Regions from separate parts of the Thalassotalea fonticola genome, predicted to be linked through region 3. Evidence: predicted binding sites of a transcription regulator. Region 3 holds the regulator's gene; each other region holds the start of a gene.
What was found. The regulator NrdR, encoded in region 3, represses ribonucleotide reductase genes. The targets are predictions, from matches to a motif close to AAACACNANATNTNGTGTTT.
Positions count from the first base shown of each region.

Region 1: the regulator NrdR is predicted to act here: its motif matches at 1,850-1,869, upstream of nrdG (anaerobic ribonucleoside-triphosphate reductase activating protein).
Region 2: the regulator NrdR is predicted to act here: its motif matches at 1,979-1,998, upstream of nrdA (class 1a ribonucleoside-diphosphate reductase subunit alpha).

Region 1 covers NZ_CP136600.1:433,932-437,218, reverse strand. The annotation lists gene RI844_RS01840 (DUF2235 domain-containing protein) at 1-1,549, opposite strand, end outside; gene nrdG (anaerobic ribonucleoside-triphosphate reductase activating protein) at 1,899-2,375, shown strand; gene nrdD (anaerobic ribonucleoside-triphosphate reductase) at 2,362-3,287, shown strand, end outside.
Region 2 covers NZ_CP136600.1:356,221-359,507, forward strand. The annotation lists gene nrdA (class 1a ribonucleoside-diphosphate reductase subunit alpha) at 1-1,767, opposite strand, end outside; gene RI844_RS01525 (HAD family hydrolase) at 2,224-2,883, opposite strand; gene ubiG (bifunctional 2-polyprenyl-6-hydroxyphenol methylase/3-demethylubiquinol 3-O-methyltransferase UbiG) at 2,883-3,287, opposite strand, start outside.
Region 3 covers NZ_CP136600.1:4,596,974-4,600,260, reverse strand. The annotation lists gene ribBA (bifunctional 3,4-dihydroxy-2-butanone-4-phosphate synthase/GTP cyclohydrolase II) at 1-16, opposite strand, end outside; gene RI844_RS19000 (riboflavin synthase) at 23-691, opposite strand; gene ribD (bifunctional diaminohydroxyphosphoribosylaminopyrimidine deaminase/5-amino-6-(5-phosphoribosylamino)uracil reductase RibD) at 761-1,900, opposite strand; gene nrdR (transcriptional regulator NrdR) at 1,907-2,362, opposite strand; gene glyA (serine hydroxymethyltransferase) at 2,497-3,287, opposite strand, start outside.

The sequences.
Region 1 (3,287 bases), 740 kb from region 3:
TTTCATAAAAACTCCAAGCGTCGTTGGCAAAGCAATATAAATATCCGGGATGATTGATAAGTAATGGTCTATTTTTTTGATGATCAGCGAGTTGCAAATATTGATGCGGAATAGCACTGCCATCGTGTTTTACCACTTGTTGATAATCGTTACTATGCTTAAATGTAAAGCCTTTATGGGTTTGTCCGCTGTCGTTTGCTATTGCCCCGATTAAGGCGAACCAAGGTTTATTTTCAACCCGTTTGCTACCAAAAAAATCGGTGGATACATTTTTACTAAACCGTTTAATTAACGATTCAAATTTCCCTAAAAAGCTTGATGTTGCCCGAATTAAATCGCCTGTAGTTCGTTGCTTATTGTGCTCAGTACCAAGCCAGTCGCAACTTTCTACGCCATCTTGCCATTCACCGTACGCATCAAATACATATTCATTACCCTGCTCTAAATACACTGATGTCTTGTTCCAACGACATTTAGCAAATACTTGTATCGTTATACTTTCATTTTTCGCTAATATTTGCGAGGGATAATAAGGCTCATGCTCTATTGGTGATATGCGCTGACGAATAAAGGCGCTATCATGAAAGAGCGAAGAATTGGCTTTAATTAACGCCGGTATATTTCTTGGTCGAGAGCGTAATTTAGAAAATGCTCCCTTAAAAGAGTTATGTAAAACGCCAACAGCACTGTCCGAAATTATCTGCTCAATATCTTGTCGATACTCCAGGCCAAAACCGCTGCTTTGCTGGATCATCCATTTAAGCGCACCGTTTGATAAATCACTGTCTTGATAACCGCCACCTACATCTGAATGTACGCCAGGAAACCATAATTCAATGGCGTCAGAGTGTTCTTCAGCATTGCTCCAACGAGTAACAGTAAAACTGGTACGTTTTTCATCCATAGCCATAGCATGGCGTGCATGTTTAATATGCTCTGCTAATTTAGTGTCATGAAATTGCCAGGTTTCTTTACGATCGAATAAATTTATGATCTCTAAATCATCAGGGATTCCAAGGGCTCCTACCGTATCCCAGACACCTAAGAACGTAATGGGAACAGGTCCTTTATCATGGAAAAACTGCCAATCAGTCTTTGCCCAACTATTTTGTGGGAGCTTGTTCTTATAGCCACTGACAAAAGCTTTATCGACTCTTTGCCAACTTTGCTTAGCTGAAATATCTTTGAGGTTCAATAAACCTTTGCCTAGAAAACCAGCTAAACTCCTTGCTGAAAATGCGCCTCGAGAAAAACCAAATAAGTAAACCTCATCACCTTCAGCGTAATTTAAACCTAACCAGTGATAGGCACTAGAGATATGACTATTGATACCAAACCCAAGGGCCCCGCCCAGCAACTCATCAACAAAACCAATTTCTTCACCGCCAACCCCAGGATGATAAAATACCTTTTGCGTAATCTTCGATTTTGTTGTTGTGACATTTATAGAGTTTTTTAAACGATAAACATTAGTTGGTGTGGTGACGCCATTTTCTTCTTGCTCAGGATTATTCCAAGTACCATCAAAACAAATAATCAATCGCTGCATTTTGCCTCCTTGCCGATATTTATATCAGTGTGAATAAGTATATTTCTTTTAATTAAATTTAGTTGAGTAATTGCCAATTTGCGAACTAAATATCAGCAAATAAATATTTTCAAGAAACCATAAATTAACAACTTATAAACCTTTATTTACTTAGGTCTGCAGCAGTTAATTACGACTTATTACACTTTATTTCTTGCTCTGCTTTTTATTAACCAAACTTTGTTTAAATGTTATTCCCTAAATATTTTGAGGATATTAAAGCCGCAAAACTTTGATCTAGATCAAACTTTACCACCCACAAAACACTATATAGTGTGTCTAACAACAATAAATACCCAATATATAGTTTATGACTTTTAATTGCTTACCACCAACAATAGTGTTTCAAGAGGTGCCAAATGAGATTAGTTTGTGCTTTAGCATTACTGGTTGCCAAGTTGGTTGCAAAGGTTGCCATAGCACGGAGCTTTGGAATAAAAATTTCGGCCAGGCGTTAACAAACACAAATTTTCAACAATGGATTAACAAATACCAAGGGCTAATTTCCACGGTGTTATTTATGGGGGGAGAATGGCAAAAAGAAACTCTTATAGAGAAGCTCATTTTAGCCCAAAACCTGGGACTAAAAACCTGCCTATATACTGGGGAAAATACTGTTAATGATGAAATCAGCAAACATTTAAATTATGTAAAAATTGGAAAATGGGATCCTACTAAGGGCGGATTAAATAGCCCTGACACAAATCAAAAATTCATTGATTTGACCACTGGTAACACTCTAAATCATCTATTTATAAAAAAAGGAATACAACATGTTGCGGCTTAGCGAAGAACAAATTAATAATAAAACAGCTTACATTGAAGAATATTTTGCAGCAAAAAACGCTGCAGATGGATCTAAAATGGATGCCAATGCCAATGTAACACAAAAGAATATTGCTACCTTGGAAGCGGAGTTGCTTAAAGATTGCTATGTGCAAATTAACCGCTCATTGGTAAAAAACAAAATCAGTGAAATTTTTGATGCTGATTTAGCCGCTGAATATCAACGTCAAATTGAAGATCATGAAATTTATGTTCATGACGAGACCAGTATTAAACCGTATTGTACATCAATTAGCATGTACCCATTTTTACTTGATGGTTTAACCAAGCTTGGCGGAGAGTCGAAAGCACCACAACATATAGAATCGTTTTGTGGTTCGTTTGTTAATTTGATTTTTGCCATATCAGCACAGTTTGCAGGGGCTGTCGCCTCGGTAGAGTTTTTAACTTACTTTGATTATTTTGCCCGTAAAGAGTTTGGTGATGACTACCTGGATACTCATAGCAAAGCAATTGAAAACCATTTACAACATGTTGTTTACGCGTTGAATCAACCGGCAGCAGCGCGTGGATATCAGAGCGTATTTTGGAATATTTCAATTTTTGATCAGTTTTACTTTCAATCAATGTTTGAAGATTTTGTTTTCCCTGATTTTTCCAAACCAAGTTGGCAAAGTGTTGATAAACTGCAAAATTTCTTTTTGACCTGGATAAACAGTGAACGCGAAAAAGCGGTTCTCACCTTCCCAGTAATCACTGCAGCCATGCTTACTGAAAATGGTGAGTGTAAAGATAAAGATTTTGCCTATAACTTAGCGAAAGAAAAAGCCATGGGTAATTCATTTTTTATGTATTTATCAGATAGTCCAGATTCCTTAGCATCTTGCTGCCGCTTACGTAACGAAATTACTGA
Region 2 (3,287 bases), 660 kb from region 3:
CTTATCAATGTCTTTTTTGTAAGTGTCAATTGGTAAAATGCCTTGCGATAAACGCGTTTCATTAAACTTAGGACACGCACCTTGTTCTTTCGCTAGGTTGTTCGACGCTTTCAATAAGTAAAATTGGATAGCTTCAAATGTTCTATGGGTTAGATTGTTTGCACTGCCGTTTGAGTAGAACACACCATTTTTAGCTAAATAATATGCGTAGTTAATCACACCTATACCCAACGTGCGTCTACCCATGGTAGCACTTAATGCCGCCGCTACAGGGTAGTCTTGGTAATCTAATAAATTATCAAGAGCACGCACTGCTAAATCAGCCAAGCCTTCTAATTCATCTAGGCTGTCAATCTTGCCAAGGTTGAATGCAGATAAAGTACAAAGTGCAATTTCACCGTTCTCATCATTGATATCGTTCATTGGTTTAGTTGGTAGGGCAATTTCTAAACAAAGGTTCGATTGACGAACAGGAGCTACGCTCGGATCAAATGGGCTGTGAGTATTACAGTGATCAACGTTTTGCAAATAAATACGGCCAGTACTGGCACGCTCTTGCGCGAATAAAGTAAATAATTCAATCGCTTTGATACGTTTTTTACGAATTGATTCATCATTTTCGTATTGCACATACAAGGCTTCAAATTTGTCTTGGTCTTCAAAAAATGCATCGTATAAACCAGGTACGTCTGAAGGGCTGAATAACGTAATGTAATCGCCTTTAATTAAACGTTGATACATGGTTTTGTTAAATTGTATACCGTAATCTAAGTGACGTACGCGGTTTTCTTCAACACCACGGTTGTTTTTAAGCACTAATAAGCTTTCTACTTCTAAATGCCACAAAGGATAGAATAACGTTGCTGCACCGCCGCGGACACCACCTTGTGAACAACTTTTAACAGCTGTTTGAAAGTGTTTATAAAATGGAATGCAACCAGTATGAAATGCTTCACCGTTACGTATCGAACTGCCTAAAGCGCGAATACGACCTGCGTTGATACCAATACCTGCTCGTTGTGATACGTACTTCACAATTGCGCTGGTTGTGGCATTTATAGAATCTAAACTATCGCCTGTTTCAATCAATACACAAGATGAGAACTGACGAGTAGGAGTACGAACACCGGCCATAATTGGTGTAGGTAATGAAATTTTAAAGCTGGAAATCGCGTCGTAAAAACCTTTAATGTACTCCAAACGTGTTTCGCTTGGGTATTTGGCAAATAAACACGCTGAAACTAGCATATATAAGAATTGCGCACTTTCGTAAATTTCACCCGTCACACGGTTTTGTACCAGATATTTACCTTCTAATTGCTTAACCGCAGCATAACTAAAGTTTTTATCGCGGTTATGGTCAATATAGCTATCTAACGTAGCAAATTCTTCTGCCGTGTAATCTTCGGTTAAATGCTTATCATATTTGCCCGCATCAACCATTTTGGTTACGTGCTCAAATAACGCCGGCGGTTCATATTTGCCGTAAGCTTTTTTACGTAAATGAAATATGGCTAAACGCGCCGCTAAGTATTGATAATCAGGGGTTTCTTCCGAGATTAAATCAGCTGCAGCTTTAATAATTGTTTCATGAATATCTTCAGTTTTGATACCGTCATAAAACTGAATGTGAGATTTAATTTCAACTTGAGAAACTGAAACGGAGTCTAGTCCTTCAGCTGCCCAGTCTATTACTTGATGGATTTTATCGAGATCGATAGGTTCTTTTTCACCATTACGCTTGGTGACAAAAAGGTTGTTATTCATGAATGACCTGTCTTTATAGTATTTATTAGTTTATAGATTTAATTATTTTTATTTTATTTTTACTAAGGCAAAGCGCAGTAATACTATATCTGCTTTCCTTGCTGTATTTCTATTCCCAATTAGCAATATGTAGAATTGCTAATAAAATGCACAACATGTTGGGGTTTTGTTTATGCTAAGTCACAAGGTAATGTGGTTTGGCTTTTAATGCAACCCCAACATATAGTGTTTTTTAAGTGGCTTTTTAACTTGTCTAATTTAGGTTAGTAGTAACTAACTTACTAAAGGCTACTATTGTACGAGCTGATTAAAAAGCAAGACATATTTTCAACTAAAAACTTTTTTTAAACCTTTTTAGCAATAAAAATAGAAGGCTTATAACATAAAATAATAACAAAAATAAAAATCTTTATAATCAGTGACTTATTGCTTCTGGTTAAACTTTAAACGACTTGTTTATTTAGTAATCTCTATTAACTCTAAGGGATTTGAAATAATGTGATCCGCTTGCCATTTTGAGCAGTCGTCGAACTGTTTTATATAGCCCCACTTTACTGCTACGGTTGTCATCAAAGCGGCATTACCAGCATCAATATCACGCTTAGCATCACCTAAATACCAAATATGTTCAGCTGAAATGCCAATTTCTTTACTCGCTAATAGCATAGGCGCAGGGTGCGGTTTTCGCTCTTTTATGGTATCGCCACTGATGTTTGATTGAGATTTTTTAAACTGCTTGAAATGTAACAATAACGGATCAGTTAAAAAGGCTGGTTTATTGGTGACAATTCCCCAAGGAATATTGGCCTGCTCAATTAAGGTTAACAGTTGTTCAATACCTGGAAATAATTGCGTGTGGTTGGCAATATTAGCTAAGTAATAATCGAGAAACTCTTGTCGAAGTACTTCTTTATCAAACCTACCAAGTTGTTGCTTAAAACCAAGTTCTAATAATGGATAAACACCGTCAGAAGCGACGAGTCGATATTCTTTACTCGAAACAACAGGGAACTCATAAACGTTCAGTAAATGGTTCAGCGCCGCACCTAAATCATCTGCGGTGTCTAAAAGGGTGCCGTCTAAGTCAAACAACACTCCCTTAGCTGCGCTTAACATTAACCCTGCTCGGGCATTTTAAAGGCAAGAATGTAATTAACATCTAAACCATCAGCTAACTTATGATTTTCAGTAATTGGATTATAGTGAATACCGCTGGCATCAAAGCATTTTAACCCGGCATTTTCAGCCCAAGTGATCAATTGTGATGGGCGAATAAACTTATCCCAGTCATGTGTTCCATCAGGAACAAGTTTTAACAGCTTTTCAGCGGCTAAAATAGCAAATAAATATGATTTAGTGGTTTTATTCAAGGTTGAGAAAAATACATAGCCACCAGGTTTTACCATTTGCGCACAGGCACGAACGATAGATTCAGGATCAGGCACATGTTCTAACATTTCCATACAGGTAACGACATCAAAGCTTTGCGTATTATCGTTAGCTTTTTGTTCAGCAGTAAT
Region 3 (3,287 bases):
GTGTATTTAATTTCATTATTTATTAACCTTTTATAAAACCGCTACGCAATAGCAGTTCTTTGCTTATGCCAGTGCTAGTTTGTGCTGTATTTTCTTGCTCTTGGCAAAATAATAACCGTTCAATATAACGGGCAATTAAATCTACTTCGAGATTAACCACTTGCCCTACTTGATATGTACTAATAATAGTTTGTTCTGTGGTATGTGGCACTATCGTTAATCGAAAACGATTATTGTCGATTGAATTCACCGTTAAGCTTATACCATCAACAGTAATAGAGCCTTTTTCTGCCACATACTGTTTTAATGAATCGGCTAATTCAATCCAGTATTCGATAGAATTACCTACATGCTTTATTGACAGTATTTTACCAATACCATCAACATGACCACTTACCATATGGCCACCAAAACGCGTGGTTGGTAACATGGCTTTTTCAAGGTTTACTTTGGTGCCAGTACCATAATTGGCAAAGCCGGTACGAGTCAATGTTTCTGTTGATACATCTGCGCTGTAACTTGCGCCATCAAAATCGACTACGGTTAAACAGATGCCATTAGTGGCAATGGAGTCACCAAGCTTTACGTCACTTAAATCCAAGTTACCGCTGGCGATTACCACTCGCGCACCCGAAGCATTTAAGTTAATTGCTTTTACTTGACCAATAGCTTCTACAATTCCGGTAAACATTAATTTTTTGCCTTCAATGAAATTAATACCAAGTTCAATAAGCATTACTGCTTAATATTTTAAATTTGTTTATTTATTAACAGTCGCAGTAATTTTGATATCAGCGCCTATCATTCGTATATCATTAATGTCTAATGATATCGCATCTTGTAAATGGGCTAATCCCTCAATATCAAACAAACCACGAGTGTTTTCACCCATCAACTTTGGTGCTTGATATAACACCAATTCATCGACTAACCCCTGTGCTAAAAATGCCCCGGCTAAACGAGCGCCACTCTCAACCCACAAGGTATTTAAGCCAAGCTCTGCAAGTTTATTTATCAAGTCGTTTAAATCAGCTTTACTTGAGTTATCTGCTATCGTAATAGCATTAACTTGTATCTGTTTTACGAAATGTGGCCATTGTTGTTCATTTTCAAGCTTTGTGCGTACTAAAATTATAGGAGAGTGCTGATTGAACAATGCCAAAGTAGGCGCTAAGCGATTTTGACTATCAATTATAACCCGAACCGGTTGCCTGATTTGATCTTGTTTCAAGTCATTTGCAACAAACCCTAATTCGCTATGCCGCACATTTAACTTGGCATCATCAATCATTACTGTGTCTGCGCCGCTTATAATTGCACAGCTTTTCGCGCGATAGCGCTGTACATCTTGACGAGCATCAGTGCCGGTGATCCACTTACTTTCACCATTAGCCATAGCAGTTTTACCATCTAGGCTAGCGGCCATCTTACAACGTACAAATGGCCTTCCTGTACTCATTAACTTAATAAAGCCAGGGTTTAAATTTTTTGCCGCTGGTTCAAGTACTGCAACTTCAGTTGTTATGCCAGCTTCCTCTAACATTGCAATGCCGCGCCCCGATACTAAAGGATTAGGATCTTGCATACCAATCACAACATGTTTAACACCAGCAGTAATTAACCCTTGCGCACATGGCGGGGTTCGACCAAAATGGCTGCATGGCTCTAATGTAACATAAGCAATTGCATCTTTTGCTTTCTCGCCTGCTTGCTTTAAGGCATTAACTTCAGCATGGCCTTCACCAGCTTTCTGGTGCCAACCTTCCCCAACAATTTCACCATTTTTAACTAAAACACAACCAACGGCAGGATTAGGTGATGTTGTATACTCACCTTTTTTAGCCAGAGCAATAGCTCGTTGCATATAATGTTCATGTAATTGTTGTAAAGATGTTTGCATCTAATGTTAATCCTGATCGCCTAAACGGGCAATTTCTTCGCCAAATTCGCGGATATCTTCAAACGAACGATACACTGATGCAAAGCGTACATAGGCGACTTTATCAAGAGCCTTGAGCACATCCATAATAAGGTTGCCGAGCATTTCACTAGAAATTTCTCGCTCACCAGTGGCCCTAAGTTGTGATTTCAGCTTATTAATAGCAAGCTCTGTACTTTCGGTGCTTACCGGGCGCTTTTCTAAAGCTCGTAGTAAACCATTACGCAATTTATCTTCATTAAATGGCTCTCTTGAACCATCGCGTTTTATGATCCTAGGCATCACAAGCTCTGCAGACTCAAAGGTAGTGTAACGCTCTTTACAATCTAAACATTCACGACGACGTCTAACTTGGTGACCGTCAGAAACGAGTCTTGAATCAATTACTTTAGTATCAGTTGCAGCGCAAAATGGACAGTACATAAAATTCCTAACAGTTATTATTTGTGGCCTTTACAATGAGCATAAAAACAGAAATGGCCGCAAAGTGCGACCATTTTAATCTAATTAAATTTTAATTGCGAAAGCTATCCGCAATTAAAAATTTATACTGCTAACTATGCGTAAACAGGGAAACGTGAACAAAGCTCAATTACGTTTTCACGTACTGTAGCAATGGTTTCTTCATTTGATAAATCATCAAGAATGTCACAAATCCAACCGGTTAATGCTGTAGTTTCTGCCGAGCCAAAACCACGGCGAGAAATAGCAGGAGTACCAAGGCGTAAACCAGAAGTAACAAACGGAGAACGCGGGTCATTTGGCACAGAGTTTTTATTTACTGTAATGAAAGCTTTGCCTAATGCTGCGTCAGCATCTTTACCAGTGATATCTTTATCGATTAGATCAAGAAGTAATAAGTGGTTTTCAGTACCGTTAGATACAACTTTGTAACCACGATCCTGTAAAACTGACACCATCGTTTTAGCGTTATCTAAAACTTTTTGTTGGTACTCTTTAAACTCTGGTTGTAGTGCCTCTTTAAACGCTACCGCTTTCGCTGCGATAATATGCATTAACGGACCACCTTGGCCACCAGGGAAAACCGCTGAATTTAATTTTTTCTCGATAGCTTCGTCATTACAACCCGAAATAATTAAACCACCACGAGGTCCGGCTAAGGTTTTATGTGTTGTGGTAGTAACAACGTGTGCATGTGGTACTGGGTTAGGATATAGGCCTGCTGCAATTAGACCGGCAACGTGAGCCATATCAACCATAAAGTAGGCATCTACTTTGTCAGCGATTTCACGCATTCTTGCCCAATCAACAACACCAGAGAATGCAGAGAAACCACCAATGATCATTTCAGGCTTGTGTTCAAACGCTAAACGCTCAAGTTCTTCGT